DNA from 4 places in the Streptomyces ortus genome. Region 4 is predicted to be linked to each of the others. Evidence: riboswitches for the same ligand, from Rfam matches in the RefSeq annotation. Region 4 holds a riboswitch; each other region holds the start of a gene.

Region 1 (7,119 bases), 4.6 Mb from region 4:
CCCGGCGCCCAGGAGCTGGTCGACGCCTGTGCCGGGGGGCGCACGGTCACCGTCGTCGCCACCGGCGAGGGCGAACCGCGCCTGACCGACGGCCTGGCCCGGCTGGCCGGCACGGGACGGGTGCGGATGCCCGACCTCGAACTGCTCCCCGCCTCGTACGACCTGCCGGGCGCCCGCCTCCTCGACCTCGTCCAGGTGATGGACCGCATCCGCCTCGAATGCCCCTGGTCCTCGCAGCAGACCCACAAGGGCCTCGCCAAATACGGCATCGAGGAGGCGTACGAACTCGTCGAGGCCATCGAGGAGGGCGACCGGGACGAACTGCGCGAGGAGCTCGGCGACGTACTGCTCCAGGTCGTCTTCCACTCCCGGATCGCCGAGGAGGGCAGCGCGGACGACGGTTCGGAGCCCTTCTCCATCGACGACGTCGCGGCCGGCATTGTCACCAAGCTGATCCACCGCCACCCGCATGTGTTCGGCGACGAGACCGCCTCCACACCGGAGGAGGTCAAGGAGCACTGGCTGCGCACCAAGGCCGAGGAGAAGCGGCGGACGTCCGTCACGGAGGGCGTTCCGCTCGGCCAGCCCGCCCTGGCGCTGGCCGCCAAGCTGGCCTCCCGCGCGCGTACGGCCGGCCTCGACGCCCCGCTGCCCCAGGGCGAGGGCATCGGCTACGAACTCCTGGCCCTGGCCGTCCGGGCCGAGGAATCGGGCGTGGACCCGGAAGCGGCCCTCAGAGCAGCAGCCCGCACGTACCGGGACGCCATACGGGCATCGGAGTCCTGAGAGCGCCCCAAAGGGGCGCGGGGAACTGCGCGGCCAGCCCCGACCGGCCCGCACTCTCATCACCGGCCTCCCCCAGGGGGCTACCGCGGCCGAGGCCGCCGCAGCAACCACGCCCCCGGCCCCACCCCCCGCTCGCGGCCCACTCCCGTGCAGGGGAGTTCGTCGAAGAACACCCGCCCCGGCTCCGCCCCGAGCCCGGGAAGCACGGAGGAGATCCCCGCCACCAACCCCGGCGGCCCCGCCAGATACACATCGTGGCGCGCCCAGTTCGCCCGGTTCCCCAGAGCCGTCAGCAGCCGCTCCGTGGCCTGGGCCTTCGGGCGCCCCGGCGCGGGTGTCAGCACGGTGACGTCCAGCCAGGGCAGCCGCGTGCGCAACCCGTCGAGCACGGCCCGGTCATAGAGGTACGCGACCTCGCGGGCCACCACGAACAGCCGCGCCTCGTCGTACGCGCAGGGCGCCCGCCCCAACTGCTCGAGCAGCGCCTTCACCGGCGCCCACCCGGTACCCGCCGCGATGAAGGTGAGGGGCCGCTCCACGGGCGCACGGAGGGTGAGCCGGCCACCCGGCGCGCCCAGCCGCAGCACATCGCCCCGCCGCGTGCGCCGGACCAGTTCGGGCGACAGCGCGCCGCCCGCGACGAGGCTGATGTGCAGATCGAGGGTGCCGTCGCCGCGGGGCGCGTTGCCGACGGAGTACGGCCGCCAGACACCCGGCACCCTGGGGCTGCCGACGCTCACGTACTGGCCCGGCAGATGGGGGAGAGGCCGGTCCGGACGGAGCGTCAGCACGGCGAGATCGCCCTCGCGCCCGGTGCACCCGGGCAGTCCGGTGCGGCCGACGACCTCGGCGTCCCACCAGGACGGCTGCCCCTGGCTCTCCGACTCGCCCGCGCCTTCCAGCATGACGTCCGTGATCAGCGCGTACGCCTCGGTCCAGGCCTTCGCCACCTCATCGCTCCAGGCGGACCCGGACACGGCGGCGAACGCGGCGATCAGACTGTCGCCCACGGCCGTGTAGTGCTCGGGGCGCGCCAGGTACTTCCGGTGGTCCCGCCCCAGAACCCGCAGGTACTCGTGGAGTCCCGGCTCTTCCAGGCGGGCGACGACGAGCGCCAGAGCGGTGAACAGACGGTCCCGCTGGCGTTCCTTGTCCGCCGGGGAGTCCAGCGGGAACAGGGCGCGGACATCGGGGTGGTGCCAGAACAGATGCGAGTAGAAGTACTTGAGCGCGAACTCGGCCCGCCTTTCGACGACCGCGAAACTGGTCCGGAGTATTTCGGGGTCCACGCCCGTGAATGTAGGTAGCCGGAGAGCCGGACAGTCAAGGGGGAGGACATTTCAGGACAGCCTGGGGTGAAGCACGTAAGGAAGCCGTATTCGCGGGCGACAGGCGAAGGCGACCGGGGCGGGCCGGAGTGCCCGGCGGTCCGCGGAATGAGGCTGATAGGACGCCGGAAGCGCGCCGAAAGGGCGCCGGGCGGGCGCCGGGAAAGCTCGCGCCGCCCCTCCCGATACCGTCGCGGAGTGACCGAAACGCCTGCACAGCCGCCCGTACAGCCGCCTGCCCAGCCGCCCGCGCCGACCCCGGGGCAGCCCGTCCCCGAACTCTTCAGCTGGGAGTTCGCCACCGATCCCTACCCGGCGTACGCCTGGCTCCGCGAGCACGCTCCCGTGCACCGGACGAAACTGCCCAGCGGGGTGGAGGCCTGGCTCGTCACCCGTTACGCGGACGCCAAGCAGGCCCTCGCCGACGGCCGGCTCAGCAAGAACCCCGCCCATCACGACGAGCCCGCGCACGCGAAGGGCAAGACCGGCATCCCGGGCGAGCGCAAGGCCGAGCTGATGACGCATCTGCTCAACATCGACCCGCCGGACCACACCCGGCTGCGGCGGCTCGTCAGCAAGGCGTTCACGCCCCGGCGGGTGGCCGAATTCGGCTCCCGGGTGCAGGAGTTGACCGACCAGCTGATCGACGAGTTCGCCGGGAAGGGGGAGGCGGACCTCATCCACGACTTCGCCTTCCCGCTCCCCATCTACGCCATCTGCGATCTCCTCGGTGTCCCGCGCGAGGACCAGGACGACTTCCGTGACTGGGCCGGGATGATGATCCGGCACGGGGGCGGCCCCAGGGGCGGCGTCGCCCGGTCGGTCAAGAAGATGCGCGGCTACCTCGCCGAGCTGATCCACCGCAAGCGCCAGGAACTGACGGACGTGCCCGCCCCGGGCGAGGACCTGATCTCCGGTCTCATCCGGGCCTCCGACCACGGCGAGCACCTCAGCGAGAACGAGGCCGCGGCGATGGCCTTCATCCTCCTGTTCGCCGGTTTCGAGACGACCGTGAACCTCATCGGGAACGGCACCTACGCCCTGCTCACCCACCCCGGAGAGCGGCGGCGGCTGCAGGACTCCCTGGCGGCCGGCCGCACGGACCTGCTCGCGACCGGCGTCGAGGAACTGCTCCGCTACGACGGGCCCGTGGAGCTGGCCACCTGGCGGTTCGCGACCGAACCGCTCAGCGTCGGCGGGCAGGACATCGCCGCCGGTGACCCCGTCCTCGTCGTGCTCGCGGCGGCCGACCGCGATCCCGAGCGGTTCCAGCATCCGGACACGCTCGACCTCTCCCGCCGTGACAACCAACACCTCGGTTACGGGCACGGCATCCACTACTGCCTCGGCGCGCCCCTCGCCCGGCTGGAGGGGCAGACGGCACTGGCGACGCTGCTGACCCGGCTGCCCGACCTGCAACTCGCGGGAGATTCGGCTGATTTGAGGTGGCGCGGCGGGCTCATCATGCGGGGGTTGCGCACGCTTCCGGTGGAGTTCACCCCGGTCGCGACGTCTTGACCGAAGTAGTGGCGGACGCGTCGCGGTCGTAGCACCGAAGCCGACGGAAGGTGAGACTCCGTCAACTCTGTGATCTTCACGTTATCTACGCTGCATCGACTTGTGACAAGAGTTCGAGTGCCGCTACCTTCACCCATCAATGCGGCAGGCCCGCCCGTCGCAGCAGCCACGAGCACGGCTTTCGCGCTGTGCGCCGTGCGCATTCCTTGCTGTCACGCGAAAGGCAATCGCATGCTCTCCGGGAACGGCCGTCATCGTCGCCCCCGCCAGGCTCCGGCGCTCCTCGTCGCCGCCGGCGTGGCCGGATCGGCCATCGCGATCCCCCTGCTCGGCGCGAGCGGCGCGAGTGCCGCCAGCGGTACGACCTGGGACGCGGTCGCCGAGTGCGAGAGCGGTGGCTCCTGGAGCGCCGACACCGGCAACGGGCTCTACGGCGGCCTCCAGATGAGCCAGGAGACCTGGGAGCAGAACGGCGGCCTCGACTACGCGCCGAGCGCCGACCAGGCCAGCCGTTCGCAGCAGATAGCCGTCGCCGAGAAGATCCTCGCGGCCCAGGGGACGAGCGCCTGGGTGACCTGTGGTCTCGTCGCCGGCCTGACGCAGGACTCCGACTCCGCCGACGTCGACACCGGCCTCGCCGAGGACTCCGCGAGCCCGTCGGCCGACGCGGACGCGGCCAAGGGGAGCGAGAGCGCGAAGTCCGACTTGTCCCAGGACGGCGATTCGAAGGCCGACGACAAGTCCGCCTCGGAGTCGCAGGGCTCGGACAGTTCGTCCGCGGGCGGCAAGGCGAAGGGTGACGACTCGGACAAGTCGTACCAGAACGACGAGGCTTCGGACGACACGGCCGCGGACAGTTCCGGCCGTCACCGGGGCGGCAGTGCCGAAGAGGTCGACATGGCGCCCCGCGCCGACGACTACGCCGGCCGGCACGCCTCGCGCAGCGACAGCACCTCGCGCGTCCTCGCCGACGAGGGCTCGTACGCGGTCCGTTCCGGGGACAGTCTGTCCAGCATCGCCGACTCCCTTGGCGTCGACGGCGGATGGAGCGAGCTCTACGCCGAGAACAAGGACAGCATCGGCGCCGACCCGGACTTCATCATCCCCGGTCAGCGCCTCGCGGTCGACGGCTGAGCGGCGCCGAGCAAGTAGTGATCAAGGCGCCGAATCGGGCGAAAAGCAGCGGTAGTTCGCGCTGAATGTCCGATTTGGCGAATTGAGACATGGATCTCAACACCCCTGATCGTCTTTGAAATTCGGCGCGGCCCGTGTCTACGGTCGTGACCGCTCGCCATTGGTGAGCCCCGACGGTCGCACGCCGAATCCTGCCAACGGCCGTACGGGAACAGTCGTCGCGTAAAGCGCCGTAGGCAGGAGCGGGGGACCCAGGTAAGTGCCGGACCCGGTCGACATGGCCGGGCACGGCTTGGGGTTAAGCCGCGTGACAGCAGTGTCACGCGGCCGGGCAACTCACTCGGCCCGAACCCGACAGCTCACCTCGCAGGCGTCGGTGAGGGGATCTACTTCATGCTGCTTTCGAACAAGGGCAAGCACCGTCGCCCGTCCAAGGCCACCCGCATCGCCACGCTCGCCGGTGTCACCACCGCCGCCGTCGCCGTCCCGCTGATGGGCGCCACGGGAGCCTCCGCCGCCACCACCTCCGAGTGGGACACCGTCGCCCAGTGCGAGTCCGGCGGCAACTGGTCGATCAACACCGGCAACGGCTACTACGGCGGCCTGCAGTTCTCGGCCTCCACCTGGGCCGCGTACGGCGGCAGCTCGTACGCCTCCACCGCCGACCAGGCGTCCAAGTCCCAGCAGATAGCCGTTGCCGAGAAGGTTCTCGCGAGCCAGGGCAAGGGTGCCTGGCCGAGCTGTGGCGTGGGCCTCTCCGGCGCCTCGACCGGTGGCTCCAGCGCCCCGTCGGGCTCCGACAGCTCCAACCAGAGCACCTCGCAGCCGCAGCAGCAGCAGAACTCGCAGTCCTCCGAGGAGCGCGCCTCGCGTTCGCAGGAGCGTCCGGCGGCGAAGAAGACCGTCGAGACCCCGACCGGCAAGAAGGTCAAGAAGGGCGACGGCGAGTACAAGGTCGTCAAGGGCGACACCCTGAGCGAGATCGCCGACAAGAAGAACGTCAAGGGCGGCTGGGCGAAGCTCTACAAGCTGAACGACGACATCGTCGACGACGCCGACTTCATCTTCCCCGGTCAGCAGCTGCACCTCAGCTGACAGCGGTCGCGCGACGGCTGTACGGCGGCTGCGCGGCGGCGCATCCGGTCGGGGCACTGGCCGCTCGGCCCCGACCGGACGTCCGGCCCGCATCCGGATCGCGACTGAACCACAGCGCTCTCACGTCCGTGTCCTTCATAGTGGAGGCCTCGTGAGGGTCACCCCCGTCCCCCACGGGCTCCCCGCTCCGGTGCGTGTTCCCCCGTACGCACCGGAGCGGGTTTTTTTGTGTCTGCTCTCTCTGCCTGTTCTGGTTGCCTGTTCTCGCTGGCTGTTCTTTCCGGCTGTTCTTTCTGCCCGTGTCTTTGTTCCGTTCGGAAACAATTTCCTCTCGGTTTCTGTCCAGGGGGCGGTCGAGGGCTGGCCGATCCCCGGCAGCCGGTTAGGCTCATCCCGCGGGGCCACCACGGCCTGCGCGCAACCGGGCCTCCGGCCCGGCACAGCTTGTGTCACATCCCAGAAGGAGATGCTCGTGCCGTCCATCGACGTCGTCGTAGCCCGGGAAATCCTGGACTCCCGAGGCAACCCCACGGTCGAGGTCGAGGTCGGCCTCGACGACGGCAGCACGGGTCGTGCCGCCGTCCCGTCCGGTGCCTCCACCGGTGCCTTCGAAGCAGTCGAGCTCCGTGACGGAGACCCCAACCGCTACCTCGGCAAGGGTGTCGAGAAGGCCGTCCTCGCCGTCATCGAGCAGATCGGCCCGGAGCTCGTCGGCTACGACGCCACCGAGCAGCGCCTCATCGACCAGGCGATGATCGACCTGGACGCCACCGACAACAAGGGCTCGCTCGGCGCCAACGCCATCCTCGGCGTCTCCCTCGCCGTCGCGCACGCCGCCTCCGAGGCCAGCGACCTGCCGCTCTTCCGCTACCTGGGCGGACCGAACGCGCACCTGCTGCCCGTCCCGATGATGAACATCCTGAACGGCGGGTCGCACGCCGACTCGAACGTCGACATCCAGGAGTTCATGATCGCCCCGATCGGCGCGGAGTCCTTCTCCGAGGCCGTGCGCTGGGGCGCCGAGGTCTACCACACCCTCAAGAAGGTCCTGAAGAGCCGCGGTCTGTCCACCGGCCTCGGCGACGAGGGCGGCTTCGCCCCGAACCTCGGCTCCAACCGCGAGGCCCTCGACCTCATCGTCGAAGCCATCAAGGAAGCCGGCTACACCCCCGGTGAGCAGGTCGCGCTCGCGCTCGACGTCGCCGCGTCCGAGTTCTACAAGGACGGCAAGTACGAGTTCGAGGGCAAGTCCCGCTCG
Region 2 (7,119 bases), 3.0 Mb from region 4:
GGTCTCAACGACGCGGGGTGGAGCAGCTCGGTAGCTCGCTGGGCTCATAACCCAGAGGTCGCAGGTTCAAATCCTGTCCCCGCTACTGAACACCTGAGGCCGGAATCCATTGGATTCCGGCCTCAGGTGTTTCCACGGCAGGACGGCACGACGGCACGGAGACCTGGTGCTCACCCTCCCGGTCCCCGTCCGCTCGCCACTCCCCGCCCGTCCCGGAACGCTGTACGGAGCGAGGTGGTCGAGGGCAGGAGACACGTGATCGGGCGTCGAGCGGTCGAGCAGCGGTCGCCGGGCTCCGCCGGGCCGCGGCCGGACAAGCAGGCCGGCCCGTACCCCCGTACCCGCGCGGTCGTCCGCGCGCTGCCGGCGCTGCTGATCGTCGCCGGAATCCTGTACGACGCACTCACCCCGCAGTACTTCACCGCCGCGCCCTTCCTCTCGGCCGCCTCACTCATCGCGGCCCCGCTGCTGTCGCTGGGCGCCACCGTCTGGACGGGTGTCGCGGGCACGGCGGCCATGGTCCTCGTCAGCCTGCGGTTCACCCTCGACGCGAGCGGGATCACCGAGATCGCGACCGTGGCCGTCGTGGCCTGCCTCGCCGTCGTCATCAACCGGCTCGTGAGCCTGGGCAACGCCCGGCTGGCCTCCGCCCACGAGATCGCCGAGGCCGCCCAACGGGCCCTACTGCCCGAACCGGCCGCGCGGACCGGCGGCCTCGACCTCGCGGTCCGGTACGTGGCGGCGCAGACCGACGCGCTCATCGGCGGCGACCTCTACGCCGTGCAGGACACCCCGCACGGCGTACGGCTCGTCGTGGGCGATGTGCGGGGGAAGGGCATGGGCGCGGTCGCCGCCGTGGCCGTCGTCATCGGAGCCTTCCGGGAGGCCGCCGAACAGGAGAGCACCCTGGAGGCGGTCGCCCAGCGGCTGGAGCGGTCGCTGATGCGCGAGGGCGTGCGGCGCGACAGCGTCGAGGTCTTCGAGGGCTTCATCACCGCCGTGCTCGCCGAGATCCCACACGGCGCCCAGCGCGTACGACTCGTCAACCGCGGCCATCCCGGGCCGCTCCTGCTGCGCTGCGACGGAACCGTACGCACGCTCGCCGCTGCGGAACCCGCGCTGCCGCTCGGGATGGGCGACCTGGGCGCGTGGCCCGACCGCGCGCAGGAGGAGGACTTCCCGGCCGGGTCCACGCTGCTCTTCTACACGGACGGACTGTCCGAGGCCCGGGACGGGCGGGGGGTCTTCTTCGACCCGGTGACGCGGCTGTCGGGGCGGGAGTTCGCCGGGCCCGACGCGCTGCTCGCCGCGCTGGTGGACGAGGTGCTGCGGTACACCGGGGGCGGCGGTACGGACGACATGGCGCTGCTCGCCGTGCGACGGCCGTGAGGGGGTCGGGAGACTCTTCCTGACTTGTTTCCTGACTCGCTTCCGGACCTGCTTCCGGAGCTACTCCGGGCAGGACCTTCTGCGGACCTATATCACCTGCAGTAGTCGAACGACGCCCCTGCGCATCACAACTGACACACCATCAACAAAATCGGTGCCCGTGAATGCCGACCAACTCGCCCGATTTACCCCGCTCGGAACGTTTAAGTCCAGGCCAGGAGCCGTAACGATCATCAGGAACAGCTTGGAATCCGGTGCCTGAGTCTATTAACGTTCGATAACGCAGCGCGGTGTCCCAGCCGTCACAAGAGACGGCTCCGTGCGCACGCGCCGAATCCCGCAAGGGAACCGGGGAACCACCTACATGGGGTGAATCGCGTGTCTTTCGTGGTGGTGAACACCGCGGTCGACTCGCGTAGGAGACCTTCCTGCTCCGAACCCGTCAGCTAACCCGGTAGGCGAGAAGGAAGGAAAGGAGCGCGCCCACGTGGCGTTCAACAGGCCTGCCCCCACACCGTCGTTCATACCGGACGAGGTGACGGGAGAGACCTCGGGCGGCAAGAAGCCCGACACCTTCGCCTTCGGCGCCCGCAGGGACGACGAGCCCTTCGAGCCCTGGAACCCCAGCGCCGAGACCGTCCTTCCCGTCCGGGGCAAGCACCGCGTCTCCAAGCAGCGTGGCGGGGGACTCGCCCGCAGCTCCACCGTTCTCGGCGTCGGTGTCATCGCCGCCGTCGGCGCGGGCGGCATGGCCTCCGCGCAGACCGGCAAGCCGCCGGTGTCGATCTCGATCCCCGACCTGCCGAACGTCGGCTCGCTGATCTCCGACGACGACGCGGCCCCCGAGGGTTCCAGCAAGGCGCTCACCGCCGCGGGACTCACCGAGGCCGACGCCGAGGAGGGCAACGCCGACGCCGGCGAGGCCCTGCGCTCGCGCATCATGCTCCAGGCCGAACTCCAGCAGGACCAGGTCGACCGCGAGGCCCAGGCCGTCGCCGAGGCCGCCGCCGCGAAGAAGGCCGCCACGCTCGCGGCCAAGGAGCAGGACGCGGCGAAGGCCAAGGCCGCCGCCGCGAAGGCGAAGAAGGAGAAGGAGGCCGAGGCGAAGGTCGAGGCCGCGCGCCTCGCCACGCTCGCCAAGCAGTTCACACTGCCCACCTCCTCGTACACGATCACCTCCACCTTCGGGCAGTCCGGCTCGCTGTGGTCCTCCGGTCAGCACACGGGTCTGGACTTCGCCGCTCCCACGGGTACCCCGATCAAGGCCGTTCACAGCGGCACGATCACCGAGGCGGGCTGGAGCGGTTCGTACGGCTACCGCACGGTCCTCACGCTCGACGACGGTACGGAGCTCTGGTACGCCCACCAGTCGTCGATCGGCGTCAGCGTCGGGCAGAAGGTCAGCACGGGCGATGTCATCGGGCGCGTGGGTGCCACCGGCAACGTCACCGGGGCGCACCTCCACCTGGAGGTCCACACGGCCGGCGGCAGCGGGATCGACCCGATGACGTGGCTGCGCGGCAAGGGCCTCAACCCGTAAGCCTTCCGCTACGCCGCTACGAGGAAGAGCCGACGCGCGTGTCGTGGGGCTTTTGGGGGCGCGGGGAACTGTGCGCTCAGCCCCCGGCGGCCTGCGGTCGTGATCCCGGCCGTCCCTCACGCACCTAGGGGCGCGGGGAACTGCGCAAACCGGCGCTGCGGCGCGTCAGGACCTGTAGGGGTTGTACGCCGGGTACGGCGGCGGGTACCCGTACCCCGGCGCGGGCCACGGCGCCGGAGCCGGTGCCGTCGCCCGCGCCGCGTACGCCAGCGCCGGGCGAGCCGGCTCCCGCCGCGCCCACAGCTCGTTCAGCAACTCACGCTCCCGTACGGCGAAGTCGGCACCTGCCCGGCCCCGGCGCCCCCGATGGCGCAGAAACGCCAGCGACGTCGCGTACGCCTCGTACTCCGCCACCGCCCGCCCCGCGTCCCGACCGCCGTGATGCGTCGCGTACTCCCGGGCCAGCCGGCGCGCCTTCATCGAGCCCAGGACGAACGGCTCGGGTGCGGCCAGCCACCCGGCCATGGCGTACGAGGGCAGCTCCGTGCGGACCGTGCCCAGTTCGCGCTGGCGCGTCCAGACGGCCAGCCAGGTGAGCAGCCCGAAGGACGGGACCATGAAGGCCGCGTAGACCGCGAAGAAGCCGTACTCGCCGAAGGCCGACGAGCCGTTCCACATCGCGTGCATGCCCATCGCGAGCAGCAGCCCGACGAGGGGCAGAAGTACGCGGCGCACCTGCTGGCGGTCCGCCGAGCGCGCCGCGATGCCGAAGCCGATGCCCGTCAGCACGGTGAACAGCGGGTGCGCGAACGGCGACATGATCACGCGTACGAAGAAGGTCGCCGCGGTGACGGAGAAAAGGCCGGTGTCGCCGCTGAGCCGGTCCGTGCCGAAGGCCGTGCCCAGGTAGAGGATGTTCTCGGTGAACGCGAAACCGGTCGCCGTGACGCCCGCTATCACCACGCCGTCGACTATCCCCGTGAAGTCCCGTCTGCGGAACAGGAAGACGAGCAGGACCGCCGCCGCCTTCGCCGACTCCTCGACGACCGGCGCTATCACCGTCGCGCCGAGGGTGTCCGCGTGGGACGGGTCCGCGGTCGCCGTCGCTATCCACTGCGTCGCGAAACTGTTCGCGACGATGGCTATCAGCGCCGCCGCGCAGGCGCCCCACGCGAAGGAGAAGAGCAGGTTTCTCCAGGGGCCCGGATCGACCCTGTCCAGCCAGCGGAACGCCGCGACGAGCAGGGGGACGGGGAAGACGGCGAGGCCGAGGCCCACCAGGAAGCCCTCGGTGCCGGTCTGTTTGCGGACGAGGGCCAGGATGACCAGGCCCGACAGGGCGAGCAGGGTGGTCAGCGCGGCGTAGCGCACCCACGTGCGCTGCCACCAGTGCGCGTGCCGACGGGCGGCCTCGGCGGGGAGGCCGGGGGGTGTCGGGGGTGGGGGACTGGTGGCCATGACAAAAACCCTAACGAGGGAGGGGCTCGGCCCGCGAGAGCGCCCCGTCCCGGGGTGGGGAGGCGCCGCTCAGGTGCCCGGGCTGTCCGGACCGCTGTTCGTGCCATGCGGTACGCGGCGGAACAGGAGATCGTTCACCACGTGGCCCTTGTCCAGGCCCTGCGCCTCGAAACGGGTCAGCGGGCGGAAGTCGGGGCGCGGCGCGTAGCCGGTGACGTGGTCGCCGGCGGCGTCGGGGAGTGTGGGTCGGGTGTTCTCGAAATCCGGGTGGGCGGAGAGAACTTCCAGCATCACCTCGGCGTACGGCTCCCAGTCCGTCGCGCAGTGCAGCAGCGCGCCGGGGCGCAGGCGGGACGCGGCCAGCGTGAGGAACTCCGGCTGGATCAGGCGCCGCTTGTGGTGGCGCTTCTTGGGCCAGGGGTCCGGGAAGTAGACGCGCAGGCCGGCGAGGGAGTCCGGGGTCAGCATCTCGCGGAGCAGGATGATCGCGTCGCCGTTGGCCACGCGGATGTTGGACAGGCCGGCGCGGTCCGCGAGGTTCAGCAGGTTGCCCTGGCCGGGGGTGTGGACGTCGACGGCGAGGATGCCGGTGTCCGGGTCCGCGGCGGCCATCTCGGCGGTTGCCTCCCCCATGCCGAAGCCGATCTCCAGGACGACGGGGATGTCGGCCTCGAAGAGTTCGGCGAGGTCGAGGGTTCGCTGCCCGTCGATGTCCAGGCCCCACTTGGGCCAGAGCCGCTGCAGCGCGTCCGCCTGGCCCTGGGTGACGCGGCTGCGGCGGGGCTGGAAGCTGCGGATCCGTCGCTCGAAGTGCGAGCCTGCCGGGTCGGGCTGGGGGCCGTCGGGGAAGCGGGGTTCGCTTTTCGGGCGGGGGGTTCGGGATGCATCAGACACAGTGCGTTGATTTTACGGCGTGGTGGGTCGTCGTGCGGCGTGGCGTCCGTCGTGGGTCGGGGCCGTGCCGGTACGCCGCGGTCCGCCGCCCCCGGGCATACGGAACCATGCCGGCAGGGCAGGCATGGTGTGGAAGGGCTACGCGGCGGACCACGACGTACCGGCACGGACCCTCGCGGCGTCCGTTCTCGCAGTGGTCGCAGTGGTCGCAGTGGTCGCGGCGGTTGCAGTGGTCAGGCCGCTGCCAGGGTTTTTAGGGCTCTCTGGGCCACCTCTCGGCCGATGGGGAGGGAGGCCGTGGCCGCGGGGGAGGGGGCGTTCAGTACGTGGACCGTGCGGGGGCCCTCCTGGATCAGGAAGTCGTCCACCAGGGTGCCGTCGCGCAGGACCGCCTGGGCGCGGACGCCCGCGGGGGTCGGGATCAGGTCGTCCGAGGTGATGGCGGGCAGCAGGCGGCGGACCGCTCGGGTGAAGGCCGCCTTGGACAGGGAGCGGTGCAGTTCGCCGGTGCCGTAGCGCCAGTGGCGGCGGGCTATGTGCCAGGAACCGGGCCAGGCGAGGGTCGAGCCCAGTTCGCGGGGGCGGACGGTGCGCCAGTCGTAGCCCTCGCGGGCCAGGGCCGGAACCGCGTTCGGGCCGACGTGGACGCTGCCGTCGATGCCGCGCGTGAGGTGGACCCCGAGGAAGGGGAACGCGGGGTCCGGCACGGGGTAGACGAGGCCGCGGACCAGGTCGGGGCGGGCGAGGGTGTAGTACTCGCCGCGGAAGGGGACGATCCGCATGTTCGGTTCGTCGCCCGTGCGGCGGGCGATCTCGTCGCAGTGGAGGCCGGCGCAGTTGACCAGGACGCGGGCGCGGACGACCGTGCCGTCGTCCGTGCGGACGGCCACGCCGAGGTCGGGGCGGCGGTCGATGTACGCGGCCTTCGTGCCGTACCGGATCCGGGCGCCGGAGGCGTTCGCGAGGTGCCGGGCCACGGCGCCGTAGTCGCACACCCCGGTGGTGGAGACGTGGATCGCGGCGAGGCCCTGTACCTCGGGTTCGTACTCCTCGATCTGGGGGGCGCCCAGTTCCCGTACGGGAATGCCGTTCTCCCGGCCTCGCTGGACCAGGGCGTGCAGGCGGGGGAGCTCGTCCCGCTCGGTGGCGACGATCAGCTTGCCGGTCACCGCGTGCGGGATGTCGTACTCGGCGCAGAACTTGACCATCTCGGCCGCGCCGCGCGCCGCGAACTGTGCCTTCAGGGAGCCCGGGCGGTAGTAGATCCCGCTGTGGATGACTCCGCTGTTGCGGCCGGTCTGGTGTCGGGCGGGGCCGGCTTCCTTCTCCAGCACCGTCACGCGGGTGCCCGGTGCGGCACGCGTGATCGCATACGCCGTCGACAGACCGACGATCCCGCCGCCGATCACCAGCACGTCACAGTCGTAAGCGATCTCCCGCACCATCCGCCCGCCCACCTCCCCTTCCGACTCAGCCACCACCGATAGTGCACTGCGCCACTGACAACGCCCTCAAACCACGATTCAGGCCGGGTACTTTTTCAGGGGTGCGGGGAAGTGGGCACGACCAGGCCGGCGCACCCGCAGGCGGCGCGCCGGGAAGCGCTGAGCCCTAGGCCGGTGCCATCAGCAGCGGCCGCGCCCGTTCCCGTAGCTCGACGACCCGCGGCTCGTCCCCGTACGGCTCCAGCCGGTGGAGGAGGTCCTTCACGTACTCGGTCGTGCGCGCCGAGGAAATGCGCCCGGCGACCTCCACCGCCCGCACCCCCTGCTCGCACGCCGCGTCCAGATTGCCCGATTCGAGCTCGGCGACCGCCGACACCACCAGCCGCAGCCCGT
Region 3 (7,119 bases), 4.5 Mb from region 4:
TCTCGAAACCGTCGGAGGCCTGGGCGGCGAAGTCCTCCTCGTCGATCAGCTCGTTCTTCAGGTTCGAGATCTTGGCGCTGAAGGACTTCGGCGGGAAGCGCTTGGGGTCGAGATCCAGGTCACGGCAGACCAGGGCCATGAGCCGCTTGCTGTCGGCGGCGTCGTAGATCGAGAAGGACGACGTGAAACCGAGCTTCTTGCTCTCCCTTCGCAGGATCCGCACGCAGGCGCTGTGGAAGGTCATCACCCACATCGCGTTCGCCCGCGGGCCCACGAGCTGCTCGACGCGCTCCTTCATCTCGCCCGCGGCCTTGTTCGTGAAGGTGATCGCGAGGATCTGGCCGGGGTGCACCCCGCGCTCACCCAGCAGGTGCGCGATGCGGTGGGTGAGCACACGGGTCTTGCCGGAGCCGGCGCCGGCCACGATGAGCAGGGGTGAGCCGTGGTGGACCACCGCCGCGCGCTGGTTCTCGTTCAGCCCGTGCAGGAGCGTGGCCGGGTCCACGAGCGGCCGGGGGGCGCCGTCGCGGTAGTACCCCCCGCTGCTCGGCGGCACGTCGAAGTGCCCGCCGAACAGGTCGTCCGGACCACGGTCCGGCTCCTCGTCGTCGGGCGGCGGCGGGGGCTCTTCCTCATCGGCCTGCGAGGGCCTGAGGTCCGCCAGGAAGCTGTCATCAAAGAGGCTGCTCATCGCTCTCCGAGTCTAGGCGCCCCCACTGACACCCGGCCGCCACCCCGGAAACTCGGCGGAATCCCGGCCGCACGGCCATGGGTAGACCTTCACCGACGAGAAGCGCGTCAGTACATACGGTGACCACTCCCCAGTGCAGTGACTTCCTCTATGACTTCCTCGACGGCTTCCTCAATGCAGTGACCTTCGCCCCGCACATGAACCGCGTGCGGGTGACCTACGTACAACTCTTGCGAGGACCCGCCCTCCCCCCTACCTCTTACCGCCCCACGCCCCAGGGACAACTCGGAGCAGATCGCGACCATTTGACGTCGGCGGACGACACCCGTGGGCCAGGTCACGAAAATGTATCGGGCATATCGCACATCAAACTTCACAGGTGCCACACGTATTGGCTAACTTTCGCGTAGGCCGCTCGACCCGCACCGGCGAACAACGCCGGGCCGAGCGGACTCCGCCGAATCCGGCATGCCCTCGTGGCCTGCGGAACCGGGGACCCAACCGAATCCTGGGGTGAATCGGTCCGAACTCCCTCGCGGGACACGGACCGTAGGGCAAACCTTCCGAAGCACTCGCCCGAACCCGACAGCTAACTCGGTAGGCGGATGACGGAAGGAGACGCCCTCGTGGCGCCACACCGCAAGTCGCGGCCCCCCAGTTCCCTGGGCCTGCGGACGCCGGCCCTCGCCACCGCGGCCCTGACCTCGGTGGCCCTGCTCTCCCAGACGGCGGAGGCCTCGCCGGCCGCGGAGCCCAGGCCGAGCACGGAGGAAGTCCAGAAGAAGATCGACGACCTCTACCAGCAGGCGGGTACGGCCACCGAGAAGTACAACGCCGCCAAGGAGAAGACCACCAAGCAGCGCAAGCGCGTCGCCACGCTCCTCGACGACGTGGCGCAGCGTACGGAGAAGCTCAACAGCGCGCGTGAGGCGCTCGGATCGTTCGCCGCGGCGCAGTACCGCACCGGAGCCTCCGCCCCCGACTCGGCCTCTCTCCTCCTCGCGGACAACCCGCAGGACTATTTCGACCAGACCCAGCTGATGAACCGGCTGACCGCCCGGCAGAAGCAGGCCGTCGACGAGTACGTCACCCAGCGGACCACCACGTCGAAGAAGCGGCAGGAGGCGTCCGAGGGCCTGGAGACGCTCACCACGACGCAGAGCACGCTGAAGACGTCCAAGGCCGACGTCCAGCGCAAGCTCGCCGACGCGCGCGAACTCCTCTCGAAGCTGACCGCCGAGGAGAAGGCCCGCCTCGCCGCGATCGAACGGAAGAAGCAGGAAGAGGCCCGGCGCAAGGCGGACGAGCTGGCGCGGCAGCAGGCGGCCGACGCGGAGCGCCGGCGCCAGGAGGCAGCGACACAGGGCACGGGAGCCGGTACCGGTGCCGGCACGGGCACGGGCACGGGCACGGGGAGTGTGCCGGGCTCGGACTCCGCCTCCTCCACCAAGGCGGCCAAGGCGCTCGCCTTCGCCCGCGCCCAGATCGGCAAGCCGTACGTCTGGGGCGCCAGCGGTCCCGGTTCGTACGACTGCTCCGGTCTGACCCAGGCCGCCTGGAAGGCGGCCGGTGTGACCCTGCCACGCACCACGTGGGACCAGGTGGACACCGGCACGACGGTCTCCGTGGACAGTGCCCAGCCCGGTGACCTGGTCTTCTTCTACGACGACATCAGTCACGTCGGCATCTACATCGGCGACGGCATGATGATCCACGCCCCGAAGCCGGGCGCGTACGTCCGCGAGGAGTCGATCTACTACATGCCGATCCACAGCGTGGTGCGGCCGGGCTAGCCGGGCCTGGGGGCCCGCCGGGGCAGGGGGCCCGCCGGGGCAGGGGGCCCGCCGGGGCAGGGGGCCCGCCGGGGCAGGGGGCCCGCCGGGGCAGGGGGCCCGCCTGGATCGGGACGGGGTACGCGGACGGGGTACGGCACGCATGTGCGGTACCCCGTCCCCGTCCTCAGGTCCAGAGCACCGCGATGAAGATGTTCACCGTGGTCAGCCCGCCCACCAGGGCGAACAAGCCCTTCTCCACCTTCTCGTCGTCCCGTTTGACGTAGACGAGGCCGAGGATCACGACCAGCAGGGCCAGCTTCACGCCGATCTTGACGTTGTTGACGGTCTGGTCGTCGGCCTGGTTGAGGCCGACGAGGACCGCGCCGGTGACCAGCATGGTCAGCGCGCCGTGCAGCATGGCGGGGGTGAAGCGGGCCGTGCCGTCGCCCATGGCCTTCATCTGGGTGAGGAACCCGCCCAGCAGGGAGGCGATGCCGATGATGTGCAGGGCGACGAAGACATGAATGAGTACGTCCATGAGCCCGGACCCTAACCGGACGCCCGTACGCCGCCTCGCACCGGCCCGGACCCCGGGCCCTCGGCGGGCTCAGGGCCGAGCCCATAGCACCGTCGCGCGTGCCGCTCCCCCACAACGCGTCCATCGGTCACCCCACCGCGCCAAGTCGGTGGCACCGGGCCCCGATCACGGTCGCACCCGGTCAGCTCGTGGCCGACTGCCACCACTTCCGTACATGCCGTTACCACCGGCGTGCGGCGAGGTTTAGCGTCCTTCCTCAGGTGACCGGCTCCCCACCACATCCGCCCGGGCCAGGGCGGCAGTCGGCACCACCGCCAAAAGGTCCGGCGGCGGTCCGCTCCCCCTGTGCGGGCTGCCGCCGGACGTGCAACCAGCCCCTGAGGGCCACCGCCGCGGACATACCCGTGCCCCGGCGGCCGTACGGAAGGAACGTGGATCGCACGTGGCAGCGCACCGCAAGCCCAGACAGCGCTCACTCGGCGGCGGTACGGCCCGCACCGCCTTCACCATCGCCCTCGCGGGAGCGGCGAGCGCGACCGGGTTCGAAGGGACGGGGGTCGCCGCACCCCAGCTGACGCCGGCCCAGGTGAAGGCGAAGGTCGACAAGCTGTACCAGGAGGCGGAGGTCGCCACCGAGAAGTACAACGGGGCGAAGGAGAAGGCCACGAAGGCGGCCGGCCGGCTCGGCACCCTGCAGGACGAGGCGGCACGGAAGACGGAGCGGCTCAACTCCGAGCGGGCCGCACTCGGCTCACTGGCGACCGCCCAGTACCGGGACGGCGGCATCGATCCCGCGCTGGGGCTGATGCTCTCCTCGGACCCCGACCGGTATCTGGACGGGGCCGCGTTCGCCGAGCGGGCCGGCAGCCGACAGGCCTCGGCGGTCTCCCGCGTCCGCACGCAGCTGCGCGACATCGAGCAGTTGCGTGGCGCCGCACACATCGAACTCACCTCTCTCAAGGCACGACAGGCGGACCTGAAACGCCACAAGAAGACGATCACCGGGAAGCTCGGCGAAGCACGCCACCTGCTGGCACGGCTGCCGGCCGCGGACCGGGCCCGCATCGGCGCGGACGACCCGGACACCGCACGCGCCTCACGTTCCGGACAGGCCTCCCGCGACCTCGGCCACGGCTCTCCCTCCACGACCGCGCCCAACGCCCGGGCGGCGGCAGCGGTCTCGTACGTCTACGGGAAGCTCGGCAGCCCTTACGTGTGGGGGGCCACCGGGCCCGACGCCTTCGACTGCTCGGGGCTGATGCAGGCCGCGTACCGCTCCGCGGGCATCTCGCTGCCCCGGACGACATACGCGCAGATCAACGCGGGCCAACGCGTCTCCCGCTCCGCACTCCAACCCGGTGACCTGGTGTTCTTCTACTCGGGCATCAGCCATGTGGGCATGTACGTCGGCAATGGACAGATGGTCCACGCACCCAACCCGTCGGCCCCGGTACGCGTCGCACCGATCGACGAGATGCCGTTCGCGGGGGCGACGCGGGTGGCGTGAGGGGGTTCCGGTACCGGTCCACCCGCCTGGGGTTGCTCGGCGGTCGGCGGGGTGGAGGCGGTTGGAGGTAACTAATGACTGGCGGGTGACGGTTGGCGGGTGACGGTTGGCGGACAGCCTCTAGACCAGGCGTCGTGCCGTCGCCCACCGTGTCAGCTCGTGGCGGTTGGAGAGCTGGAGCTTCCGCAGGACCGCCGAGACGTGGGACTCGACCGTCTTGACGGAGATGAAGAGCTGCTTCGCGATCTCCTTGTACGCGTAGCCGCGGGCGATGAGGCGCAGGACCTCGCGCTCGCGCTGGGTCAGGCGGTCGAGGTCCTCGTCGACCGGCGGGGCGTCGGTGGAGGCGAACGCATCCAGGACGAAGCCGGCCAGGCGGGGCGAGAAGACCGCGTCGCCGTCCTGGACGCGGAAGACCGAGTCGACCAGGTCCGTGCCGGTGATCGTCTTCGTGACGTAGCCGCGGGCGCCGCCCCGGATCACTCCGATGACGTCCTCCGCCGCGTCCGACACGGACAACGCGAGGAACCGCACCGGCTGCTCGGGGTCGGCCATCAAGGGCGAACAGCGGCGCAGCACTTCGACCCCGCCGCCGCCCGGGAGGTGGACGTCGAGGAGGACGACCTCGGGGCGGGTCGCCGTGATGACCGTGACCGCCTGGTCGACGTCCGCGGCCTCGCCGACCACCTCGACGCCGGTCCGCTCGGTCTGCCCGATCTCCGCCTGGACCCCCGTACGGAACATGCGGTGGTCGTCGACGAGCACCACGCGCACCCGACGCCCTGGCGCGGAACCGGCCGGATTCCCGGTCGAGCCAGCACCGGTCGCGCCGGCCTCCGCACCGCCGGTCACGCCGTCGGTCGGCCCGACCGCTCCGGTCGGTTCGTTCGCGTCGCTCATGTCTCCGCCCTCTCCATCTCCAGCTCGACCTCCGTGCCGCCGTCCGGCACCGCGCGCAGCCTGGCCGTACCGCCGTTGCGCTCCATGCGGCCGATGATCGATTCTCTGACGCCCATGCGGTCGGCGGGTATCGAGTCCAGGTCGAATCCGGGACCGCGGTCCCGGACCGACACGAAGACGGTCCTTCCCTCGACCTCGGCGAAGACCTGCACCGCGCCGCCGTCGCCACCGTACTTGGCCGCGTTCACCATGGCTTCCCTCGCGGCCTGCATCTGGGCGGCGGTCCTGTCGTCGAGCGGGCAGTCGCCGACGACCACCACCTCTATGGGGACGCCGTGCTTGTCCTCGACCTCCGCCGCGCTGCGCCTGACGGCCTCGGCGAGGGTGTCGGGCTCGTCCGCCTCGTCCTTTCCGGTGCCCGCCGGTTTGTAGAGCCAGTTGCGCAGGTCGCGCTCCTGGGCGCGGGCGAGGCGGCGGACCTCGCTCGCGTTCTCCGCGTTGCGCTGTATCAGTGTGAGGGTGTGCAGCACCGAGTCGTGGACGTGCGCGGCGACTTCGGCCCGCTCCTGTGCGCGGATGCGCATCAGGCGTTCCTCGGAGAGGTCCTGGGTCATGCGCACGAGATACGGACCGGCCAGCAGCGCTATCCCGACGAGGACGGCGAGCGCGGCCTGCAGGACCGACCCCAGGTGGGCGGCGGAGCCCTGCAGAACGAATATCCCGGAGACTCCCGCGGCGACGAGCAGGACACCGGCCGCGGAGCGGAGCAGGCTGATCGTGCGCTTGCGGCGGCCGACCTCCATCCAGCGGGCCCGGCGGGCATTGTCCGCCTGGCGCCAGACCAGGGCCACGCCCGCGCCGACGAGGACGGTGGGCCAGAGATAGGCCTTGGCGCCACCGCTCAGGTCCACGTTCCCCACGAAGACCAGGGCCACCACGACCATCGCGAGCAGCGCGACGATCTGGCCCTTGTCGGGCTTGCGGGCCACGAGTCTGCGGCGGCCGTCGGGGGCGGTCTCGGTGGCGAGGGCGGGTGGCCTCTGGGCGTCCACGCCACCGACGCCGAGAGGGACGAAGAACCAGAACGACGCGTACAGCAGGGCGCCCAGGCCGTCCGCCATGAACAGGCCCGCGAAGACCAGCCGGACCCAGATCACGGGCAGGCCGAGATGCCCGGCGAGCCCCCGCGCCACGCCACCGAGCCAGCGTCCGTCGCTGCTGCGGTAGAGCTTGCGCGGAGGCCGTGGGTCCTCGATGGTCAGGGCTGCGGCGTCCGGCATGCCATCGATGTTCACACGCCGGGCGCCACCGGGCATCAGGGTCGACCCCCGAGACTCCCCTGATCTTCGATTCCGGTCCGGTGATCTTCAAATCTAGTTCGATGATCTTCGAATCCGGTCCGGACGGGCGGCCCGAGGGGTGCGCGGGGGACGGGGCCGCGTCGCTCAAACAATGCCGCCACGCCGTCCGGACACCGGCCCGCACGGCCCGCATGGCTCGCACGGCCCCAGCCAGCCTGCACTCACGACCCCGCGACCGGCGCCGCACGGCCCTGAGGGTTGTCCCGGGGTCGAATTCAGGGTTCGGCCAGGGTCGTTCCGACTGCCGTCGGGCCGTCGCGGCCGTCACCATGGACGTATGAGCGATCAGCAGCACGCCGCGGCGCATCCGGGGCCCGGGCCGGGCCCCGGCTCCGGCGCGAGTGCGG
Region 4 (7,119 bases):
CGCGAGCAGTACCGCGAACCGGTCGGCCCAGCCGACGAACGCCCCGTCCGGGCCCGGGTCGCCGACGCCCTCGGTGAAGCTGTCCCCCACCGCCACGTACGACCCGATCACTGATCTGTTGTCGTCTTTCGAATCGTCTGCCACGTCGGCCCATGATTCACCTTGGGGTGTGACCTACGCGACCGTAGGCAGGGGTTGACGCCCGGTGAGATAAGCCACTCGTCAAGTGTTGGTCAACCCCGGAATAAGGGGCGCGTTCAACGGCGTCGGATCCGGTCAGAGGCGGCAGCTGATTTCGAGGCCGTCCTCCACGGGGAAGGTGACGCTGTGGTACGCGTTGGCCGTGTCGCGCACATGGTCGAGGTAGGGGCCGAGGTCGGGGAGGTCCACGTCGTCGGCGACCACCAGGGTGCCGGGCGCGATGTGCGGCTCAAGGAGCCGCAGGACGGGCAGGCAGAGGTCCTTCCAGCCGTCCAGGAACAGGAAGCCGACCGGCTGCGTCAGTGCGGCGAGCGTCTGGAGGGCATCCCCCTCCAGCACGGTGATCACGTCGTCGAGACCGGTGGCGGCAAAGGTGTCGCGGGCCGACGCCGCCTTGGTCCGGCTCATCTCCGTGGTGACGACCCGGCCGGTGCCGTTGTCGCGGACGGCGGCGGCCAGGTGAAGCGTGGAGATGCCGTACGAGGTGCCGAACTCGACGACGGTGGCCGGTTTCGTGGCGCGGACGAGGTTGTAGAGGAGTCTGCCGCCGTCGGCGGAGACCGGCATGTAGACGTCCTGCGCCGCGTCGGCGAGTTCCTGCGCGGTCAGCGCCCCCCGGTCGTGGGGCAGGTCGCCCCTCACAAGCGACACGGTCTCCTCGTCGCGGGCGGCGGCTTCGAACATGCGGGTCAGAGCGGCGGAGACACGTGGTTCCGCCAGGGTGTACGGAGGGGTGGGCACGGCATTGGCTCCTTCGGACGGTGCTGTTACGAGAGGTCGGGCCGGGTAGGTGGGTGCTGGTCGGGTCGTGGCGTGTGGACGCCTGCGGCCGTCAGGCCGTGTACGCGCCCGCGTCGATGTCCGCGAGCAGGGACGGCCCGGTGGGCTCCCAGGACAGAAGCCGCCTGCTCGCGTCGCTGGACGCGGTCATGGTGGAGGCGAAGAAGGAGCCGACGAAGCCGAAGTGGGGTCCGGCGTCCCGCGGGGCGACGGAGGCGACCGGCAGGCCGAGGCTGCGGCCGATCGCCTCGGCGATCGCCTTGGTGGTGACGGCCTCCTCGGCGACGGCGTGCAGGCGCGTCCCCGCGGGCGCCTTCTCCATGCCCAGGCGGACGAGCTGGGCCGCGTCGTCGCGGTGCACCGCCGACCAGGCGGCGGAGCCGTCGCCGACGTAACCGGAGACTCCCTTGTCGCGGGCCGCCTGGGTGAGGAAGTTGACGAACCCCCAGTCGCCGTGGCCGTGGACGCTCGGTGCGAACCTCGTGATCACGGTCCGCACGTCCCGGGCCACGTAGTCCAGGGCGAGGTTCTCGCTGCCGCCCCGGTTGGAGTCCGGGCCGACGGCCGGCGAGACGTCGTCCTCGGTGGCGGGCCGCCCTTCGACGAGGCCGGAGAAGGGCGCGGCGACCACGAACGGGCGGCCGGTCCCGCTGAGGACGCCACCGAGGGCCCGGATCGCGGCACGTTCGGAACGGTCGGACTCGGCGGGGTTGCCCCAGTCGTGCTTGTTGGCCAGGTGAATGACCGCGTCCGCCTGGTCGGCGCCTCGCCGCAGCGAGCCGAGATCGTCCAGGTCGCCGCGGACGACGCCGACCCCCTTGGCCGCGAGGGCCCGCTCGGCCCGGTCGGACCGGGCCAGGCCGATGACCTGATGGCCCGCGGAGACGAGTTCGTCGACCACGGCGGAGCCGATCCAGCCGGTCGCTCCGGTGACGAATGCACGCATGGACGTGACCTCCTTCGCCCCCGAAAGGGCAGATGAAAGTGCGGGGCAGATGACAGTGCGGGACAGGGCCGGGTACTCATTTCCGAGTCACCGTGCACCGTAAAGGTAACACATACGAGACACTGTGCCTCGTATAGAGTTGCGGCATGGTGGATGGAAGTGGCCGCGGACGGCCCCGCAGTGAGAGCGCACGGGCCGCCGTGCTGCACGCCGTCGACGACCTTCTGGTGGAAGTGGGATACGCGGCCCTGACCATGAAGGGCATCGCCGAGCGGGCGGGCGTGGGCCGGCAGACCGTGTACCGCTGGTGGTCGAACAAGGCGGAGGTCCTCTACGAGGCCAGCGCCATCGACGCCCGGGAGGAACTGTCCGTGCCCCGCAGCGGCGATCCCCGCAAGGACCTCAAGGCCTATCTCGACGCCCTGGTGGGCTTCCTGGCCCACTCCCACGCGGGCGCGGCCTACCGCGCCCTGATGGGGGAAGCCCAGCACGACGCGGAGGTCGCCGCGCTGCTGGCCTCCCGGGACATCCTCGGAGAGAGCGCCGCGGAGGTCGTGGAGGCGGTGCGGCAGCCGAGCGACACTCCCCTCTCGCTCGAACAGGCGACCGCGCTCCTGATCGGCCCGCCCTTCTTCCACCTCCTGACCGGGCGCAGCGCGGACGACCTCGACACCGAACAGCTCACAGAGCAGTTCGTACGCGCCCTGAACCCTCCCGGGACCTGAACCCTCCCGGGCCCGGACATGCCGAAGGCCGGACCCCGGGGATCACAGGGTCCGGCCTTCGGAGATCTACGTGGGTCGACGCCCGTGGGCGTCGGCCTGCGTCAGACGGAGACGCCCTTGGCGCGCAGGTACGCCAGCGGGTCCACGTCCGAGCCGTAGTCCGGGGTGGTGCGGATCTCGAAGTGCAGGTGCGGGCCGGTGACGTTGCCCGTGGCACCCGAGAGGCCGACCTGCTGTCCGCCCGTCACGGTCTGGCCGGCCGAGACGGAGAGGGAGGACAGGTGGGCGTACTGGGCGTAGTGGCCGTCGGCGAGCCGGATGACGACCTGGTTGCCGTACGCGCCGCCCCATCCGGCGGAGACGACCGTGCCGGCGCCGACGGACTTGAGCGCGGTGCCGGTGGGCACCACGAAGTCGACACCGGTGTGGTACCCGCTGGACCACATGCTGCCGGACATCTCGTACGAGGTGCCGATGGACGCCCCCGAGACCGGCAGCGAGAAGCCGGTGGCCGTCGAGGTGTCCGCGGCCTTGGACGCCGTGGTCGACTTCTTGGCGGCGGCCGGCTTCTCGGCCTTGGCGGAGCCGGAGTCGGAGCTCTGGGTGGCCGGCGCCTTGCCGCCGAGGGCGAGCTTGAGGCCCGGGTGGATGAGCGACGGGTCGCCGCCGATGGACGAGCGGTTGTCCGCGTACAGCTTCTTCCAGCCGCCGCTGACGTCCTGCGTGTCGGCGATCTTCGACAGGGAGTCGCCGGAACGCACGGCGTACGTCCTGGTCGCGACCTTCTTCGCGTCCGCCTTCGCGGCGGCCTGCTTGCCGGCGGTGGGAGCGGCAGCGGCGGACTTGTTCGCGACGGTCGAGACGTTCGCGGCGCTCGCCACGGAGTCGGCGGCGGTCTGCGGGGTCGCGGCGTGCGCTCCGGCGGCACCGAGCAGCGGGATGGCGAGGGCCGCGCCCCCGGTTCCGGCCACGGCTATGGAGCGCGAGAAACGCGGGGACTTGGGACGGCGGTGCTTACCCTTCGCGGGCATGACGAATTCCTCTCCGGCGCCTGCGAGGTGAGCTGTCGGGTGCGAGCTGGAGATGCCCGGCCGCGCTTTCGCGCGACTTAACCCCAAGCCGTTCCGGAGACCGGAACAGGCGTCTTACCTGTGGGTCCCCCGCTCCTGCCACATACGGGTGAGTGCGGTTTCCGGGCGGCGGCAGGATTGGGCGTCCGTCCGGATTGGAGGTGAACGTAAGCGACATGAAGAGGCGTAAACAAGCTTGAGGGTTTGGTGTGCGTCCCGTTTTCTTGATCCTCGATCAACACACCGGTCACCCAGGGTGAATACCGGCTGTCCCCATTCGATAAAACGCTGGAAACAAAGCGGACTTACGTGAGCATGGCGACAGCGGAACGTCACGGATATGACGCTGCTCACCCAGGACCTCCTCAGGAGCCTTCACTCCGGGGCGAGTTGGAATGAAGGCTCCATTACCGACAGAACAGTCAGATGCGACGCAGCCGGACAACCGCCGCATCGAGGTCGCCGCGCAATCCCGTCCGCAGCCCGTGGTGCAACAGCACCGCACCTCGGTGGACTTCGCCCGTTTCGGGGCATTCGTACTCCGCCGACGGATCCAGGCCCCGCAGCCTCAGCGGTGCGACCGGCTCGCCGTAGTGCTGGGCCTGGAGCCAGGCGAGGACGACGACCTCGCCGTCCCGGACGTACTGGACGGCACTCAGTCCGCCCTCCGGCGCCCGCAGCCGATGAAGCTCACCGCGCTGCACGACGGGCCTGATCTCCTTGTAGAGCTCCACCCAGGTCCGCGCCTCGGCCAGCTCCTCCTCGGTCCAGCGGGTGAGGTCGCCGCCGACGCCGAGCACCCCGGCCATCGCACTCACGAACCGGAAGCGCAGCGAGCTGACACGTCCGTTGAGCTGCGTGTTCGGGCTGTCGGTGACCCAGGCGGCCATGGCTCGCGCGGGATGCACCTGGCTGAAGCCGTGCTGGATGGCGAGCCGGTCGAGCGGGTCGGTGTTGTCCGAGGTCCACACCTGGTCCGTACGCGCCATGATGCCGAGGTCGATCCGGCCGCCGCCGCCCGAGCAGGACTCGAAGGCGACGGTCGGGTGGGCCGCCCGCAGCCGGTCCAACAGCTTGTACAGGGCGTGCACATGGTCCACCCACAGCCGCTGCGGGTACGCCTCGCCGGGCCAGCCCGCATCGGTGAAGGCGCGGTTGAAGTCCCACTTCACGTAGTCGATCGGCGCGCTGGAGAGCAGCGCGTCGAGCTGTTCCCACAGGTACTCCTGGACGTCCTCGCGGGCGAGGTTCAGCACGAGCTGATTGCGTAGTTCCGTCCGCTTCCGTCCCGACTGGAACTGCACCCAGTCCGGGTGTGCGCGGTACAGCTCGCTGTCCGGGTTGACCATCTCGGGCTCGACCCAGATGCCGAACCGCATCCCGAGCCCGTGCACGTAGTCGCCGAGCGGCTTGAGGCCCCCCGGGAAGCGGTCCCGGTTGACCGTCCAGTCACCGAGCCCCGCCCGGTCGCTGGTGCGGGCCCCGAACCAGCCGTCGTCGACCACGAAGAGTTCGACACCGGCCTCGGCGGCCCGGCGGGCGAGCGCCCGCTGCTGCTCCTCGGAGATGTCGAACTCCGTGGCCTCCCAGGAGTTGAAGAGCACGGGCCGGTCCCGCTCCGCGTCCGGGATCACGTACGCGCGCTGGTACGCGTGCCAGGCGCGGCTCGCCCCGCCGAAGCCGCCGTCGCTCCACAGCCCCGCGAAGACCGGCGTGACGAAGGTCTCCCCCGGCTCCAGCCGCAGCAGGCCCGAGTCGTCGTACCCGGCCCCGCCGGTGATCTGCACGCGCGCGTCGGGCAGCTGGGCCACCGCGATCCGCCAGGACCCCGACCAGGCGAGGGCACAGCCGTAGACCTCGCCCAGCTCCTCGGTCGCCGTGCCGTCCGCGTCCAGGGCGACCCACGGCAGATGCTGGTGCCCGGTGTGCCCGCGCCGACTGCCGATGATCTTCTCGCCGTACGTCAGCTCGGAGCGCACCAGCCGGGACTCGGCCGCCCACCGTCCGTGCAGCTGGGACAGCCGCCAGCCGTCGCGGCGCGGCAGCGTCCAGGTCGCGGAGTCGGCGCGCAGGACCTCAAGGGCGGGTCCTTCGTTGGCGAGGGTCACCCATCGCTCGACGACGTCGGTGCCCGCCCGCATCCGGTAGTGCAGGGTGATGCCGAGCCCGGAGTCGGAGAACCGCAGCCGCAGCTCGTCGCCGGAGGCCTCGCCCACCCCGTCGGTCTCGTACCCCTCGAAGCGCCATTCGGTGCCGCGCCGGTCCGGTGTGCGCACGGACAGGGCGGGCCGTACGAAGCGGGGGCCGCCCTCGACCGGGTACTCCTCGTGGCCGTCGAGGGTGGCCTCGAACGCCCAGTACTCGGGACCCGGGCCCGCGGCGAGCGCCTCGGCGTCGGCGAGCGCGATCCTCGGGCCCCAGTGCAGATGCACCAGCTCGTCCTCGTCACCGAGCCGCAGGCCGTAGCTGCTCGTGGGCCCCGAAAGAAGCCACGTACGGCCGTCTGCGCCGATCTCTACCATCAAGCCCTCACATATTCGAACAGGCACGCTCAAGCCCCAACATCATCAGGGCCGACCTGCCCTTCGGGCAACGCCTGTGGACAACTCATTGGCCCACGAACCGATGTCGTATCGTCGGATACGCACCTCGCCGACGAGCCGCGTCGGCGGCCGAGGGAGGAGCCCCCGTGACGCAGCAGGTCCCGTCGACCGAGCCCGAGCTGGCCGGTGTACGCAACTTCCGCGACGTGGGCGGCCTGCCGACGGTGGACGGCCGGCGAGTGGCGTACGGACGGCTGTTCCGCAGCGGCCACCTCGCACACGCGACGCCGTCGGACGCCGCGTTCCTCGCCTCGCTGGGTCTGCACACGATCTTCGACTTCCGCAATGCCGCGGACCAGCGGCTGGAGGGCGCCGACGTCGAGCTGCCCGGGGTGCGCAATGTGAACCTGCCGCTGTCGGACCCCGCCGACGGCGCCGAGTTCTGGAAGATGGTCCGCGACGGGAACGTGGACGAGCTGCGTGCGCTGCTCGCGGACGGCCAGGCGGCGAACCGCATGATCATGTCCTACCGCACGATCGTCAAGGAGCGCACGGCCGAGCACCGGCAGGTACTGCACGCGCTGGCCGAGGACAGCGTTCCGGCCCTGATGCACTGCGCGGCGGGCAAGGACCGGGCGGGCCTCTCCGTCGCCGTGACACTTCTCGCCGTGGGCGTCGAGCGCGAGGCGATCGTGGCGGACTACCTGGAGTCGAACGCGGCGCACCGCCGCTACAAGGTCCACCGCAGCAGCACCGCCGCCTCCGCCTACACCCCCGAGGTGATGGAGCTGCTCAGCCCGCTCTTCGACGCACGCGCCGAGTATCTGGCGGCGGCGTTCGACACGATCGAGGAG

Evidence for each region. Region 4 has a riboswitch for cyclic di-AMP ahead of K3769_RS34195 (M23 family metallopeptidase). Riboswitches for the same ligand answer to the same signal wherever they lie in the genome.
Region 1: it holds a riboswitch for cyclic di-AMP, as region 4 does, so the genes downstream of both, K3769_RS14105 (LysM peptidoglycan-binding domain-containing protein) here and K3769_RS34195 (M23 family metallopeptidase) in region 4, are expected to answer to the same signal.
Region 2: it holds a riboswitch for cyclic di-AMP, as region 4 does, so the genes downstream of both, K3769_RS21370 (M23 family metallopeptidase) here and K3769_RS34195 (M23 family metallopeptidase) in region 4, are expected to answer to the same signal.
Region 3: it holds a riboswitch for cyclic di-AMP, as region 4 does, so the genes downstream of both, K3769_RS14570 (C40 family peptidase) here and K3769_RS34195 (M23 family metallopeptidase) in region 4, are expected to answer to the same signal.

The regions. Positions count from the first base shown of each region.
Region 1 covers NZ_JAIFZO010000002.1:2,451,112-2,458,230, forward strand. The annotation lists gene K3769_RS14085 (nucleoside triphosphate pyrophosphohydrolase) at 1-786, shown strand, start outside; gene K3769_RS14090 (globin domain-containing protein) at 867-2,075, opposite strand; gene K3769_RS14095 (cytochrome P450 family protein) at 2,313-3,632, shown strand; gene K3769_RS14100 (LysM peptidoglycan-binding domain-containing protein) at 3,864-4,766, shown strand; cyclic di-AMP (ydaO/yuaA leader) riboswitch at 4,985-5,154, shown strand; gene K3769_RS14105 (LysM peptidoglycan-binding domain-containing protein) at 5,160-5,861, shown strand; gene eno (phosphopyruvate hydratase) at 6,328-7,119, shown strand, end outside.
Region 2 covers NZ_JAIFZO010000002.1:4,102,208-4,109,326, reverse strand. The annotation lists tRNA gene K3769_RS21380 (tRNA-Met) at 12-85, shown strand; gene K3769_RS21375 (PP2C family protein-serine/threonine phosphatase) at 256-1,389, shown strand; cyclic di-AMP (ydaO/yuaA leader) riboswitch at 1,708-1,865, shown strand; gene K3769_RS21370 (M23 family metallopeptidase) at 1,877-2,929, shown strand; gene K3769_RS21365 (PrsW family intramembrane metalloprotease) at 3,095-4,387, opposite strand; gene trmB (tRNA (guanosine(46)-N7)-methyltransferase TrmB) at 4,457-5,281, opposite strand; gene lhgO (L-2-hydroxyglutarate oxidase) at 5,515-6,726, opposite strand; gene K3769_RS21350 (NsdA family TPR-like regulatory protein) at 6,893-7,119, opposite strand, start outside.
Region 3 covers NZ_JAIFZO010000002.1:2,560,044-2,567,162, reverse strand. The annotation lists gene pcrA (DNA helicase PcrA) at 1-691, opposite strand, end outside; cyclic di-AMP (ydaO/yuaA leader) riboswitch at 1,137-1,310, shown strand; gene K3769_RS14570 (C40 family peptidase) at 1,318-2,484, shown strand; gene K3769_RS14565 (hypothetical protein) at 2,651-3,004, opposite strand; gene K3769_RS14560 (C40 family peptidase) at 3,447-4,511, shown strand; gene K3769_RS14555 (LuxR C-terminal-related transcriptional regulator) at 4,632-5,411, opposite strand; gene K3769_RS14550 (ATP-binding protein) at 5,408-6,691, opposite strand; gene K3769_RS14545 (PspC domain-containing protein) at 7,050-7,119, shown strand, end outside.
Region 4 covers NZ_JAIFZO010000002.1:7,089,352-7,096,470, reverse strand. The annotation lists gene K3769_RS34215 (SGNH/GDSL hydrolase family protein) at 1-111, opposite strand, end outside; gene K3769_RS34210 (O-methyltransferase) at 277-942, opposite strand; gene K3769_RS34205 (SDR family oxidoreductase) at 1,034-1,927, opposite strand; gene K3769_RS34200 (TetR/AcrR family transcriptional regulator) at 2,074-2,652, shown strand; gene K3769_RS34195 (M23 family metallopeptidase) at 2,754-3,683, opposite strand; cyclic di-AMP (ydaO/yuaA leader) riboswitch at 3,686-3,850, opposite strand; gene K3769_RS34190 (alpha-galactosidase) at 4,145-6,244, opposite strand; gene K3769_RS34185 (tyrosine-protein phosphatase) at 6,412-7,119, shown strand, end outside.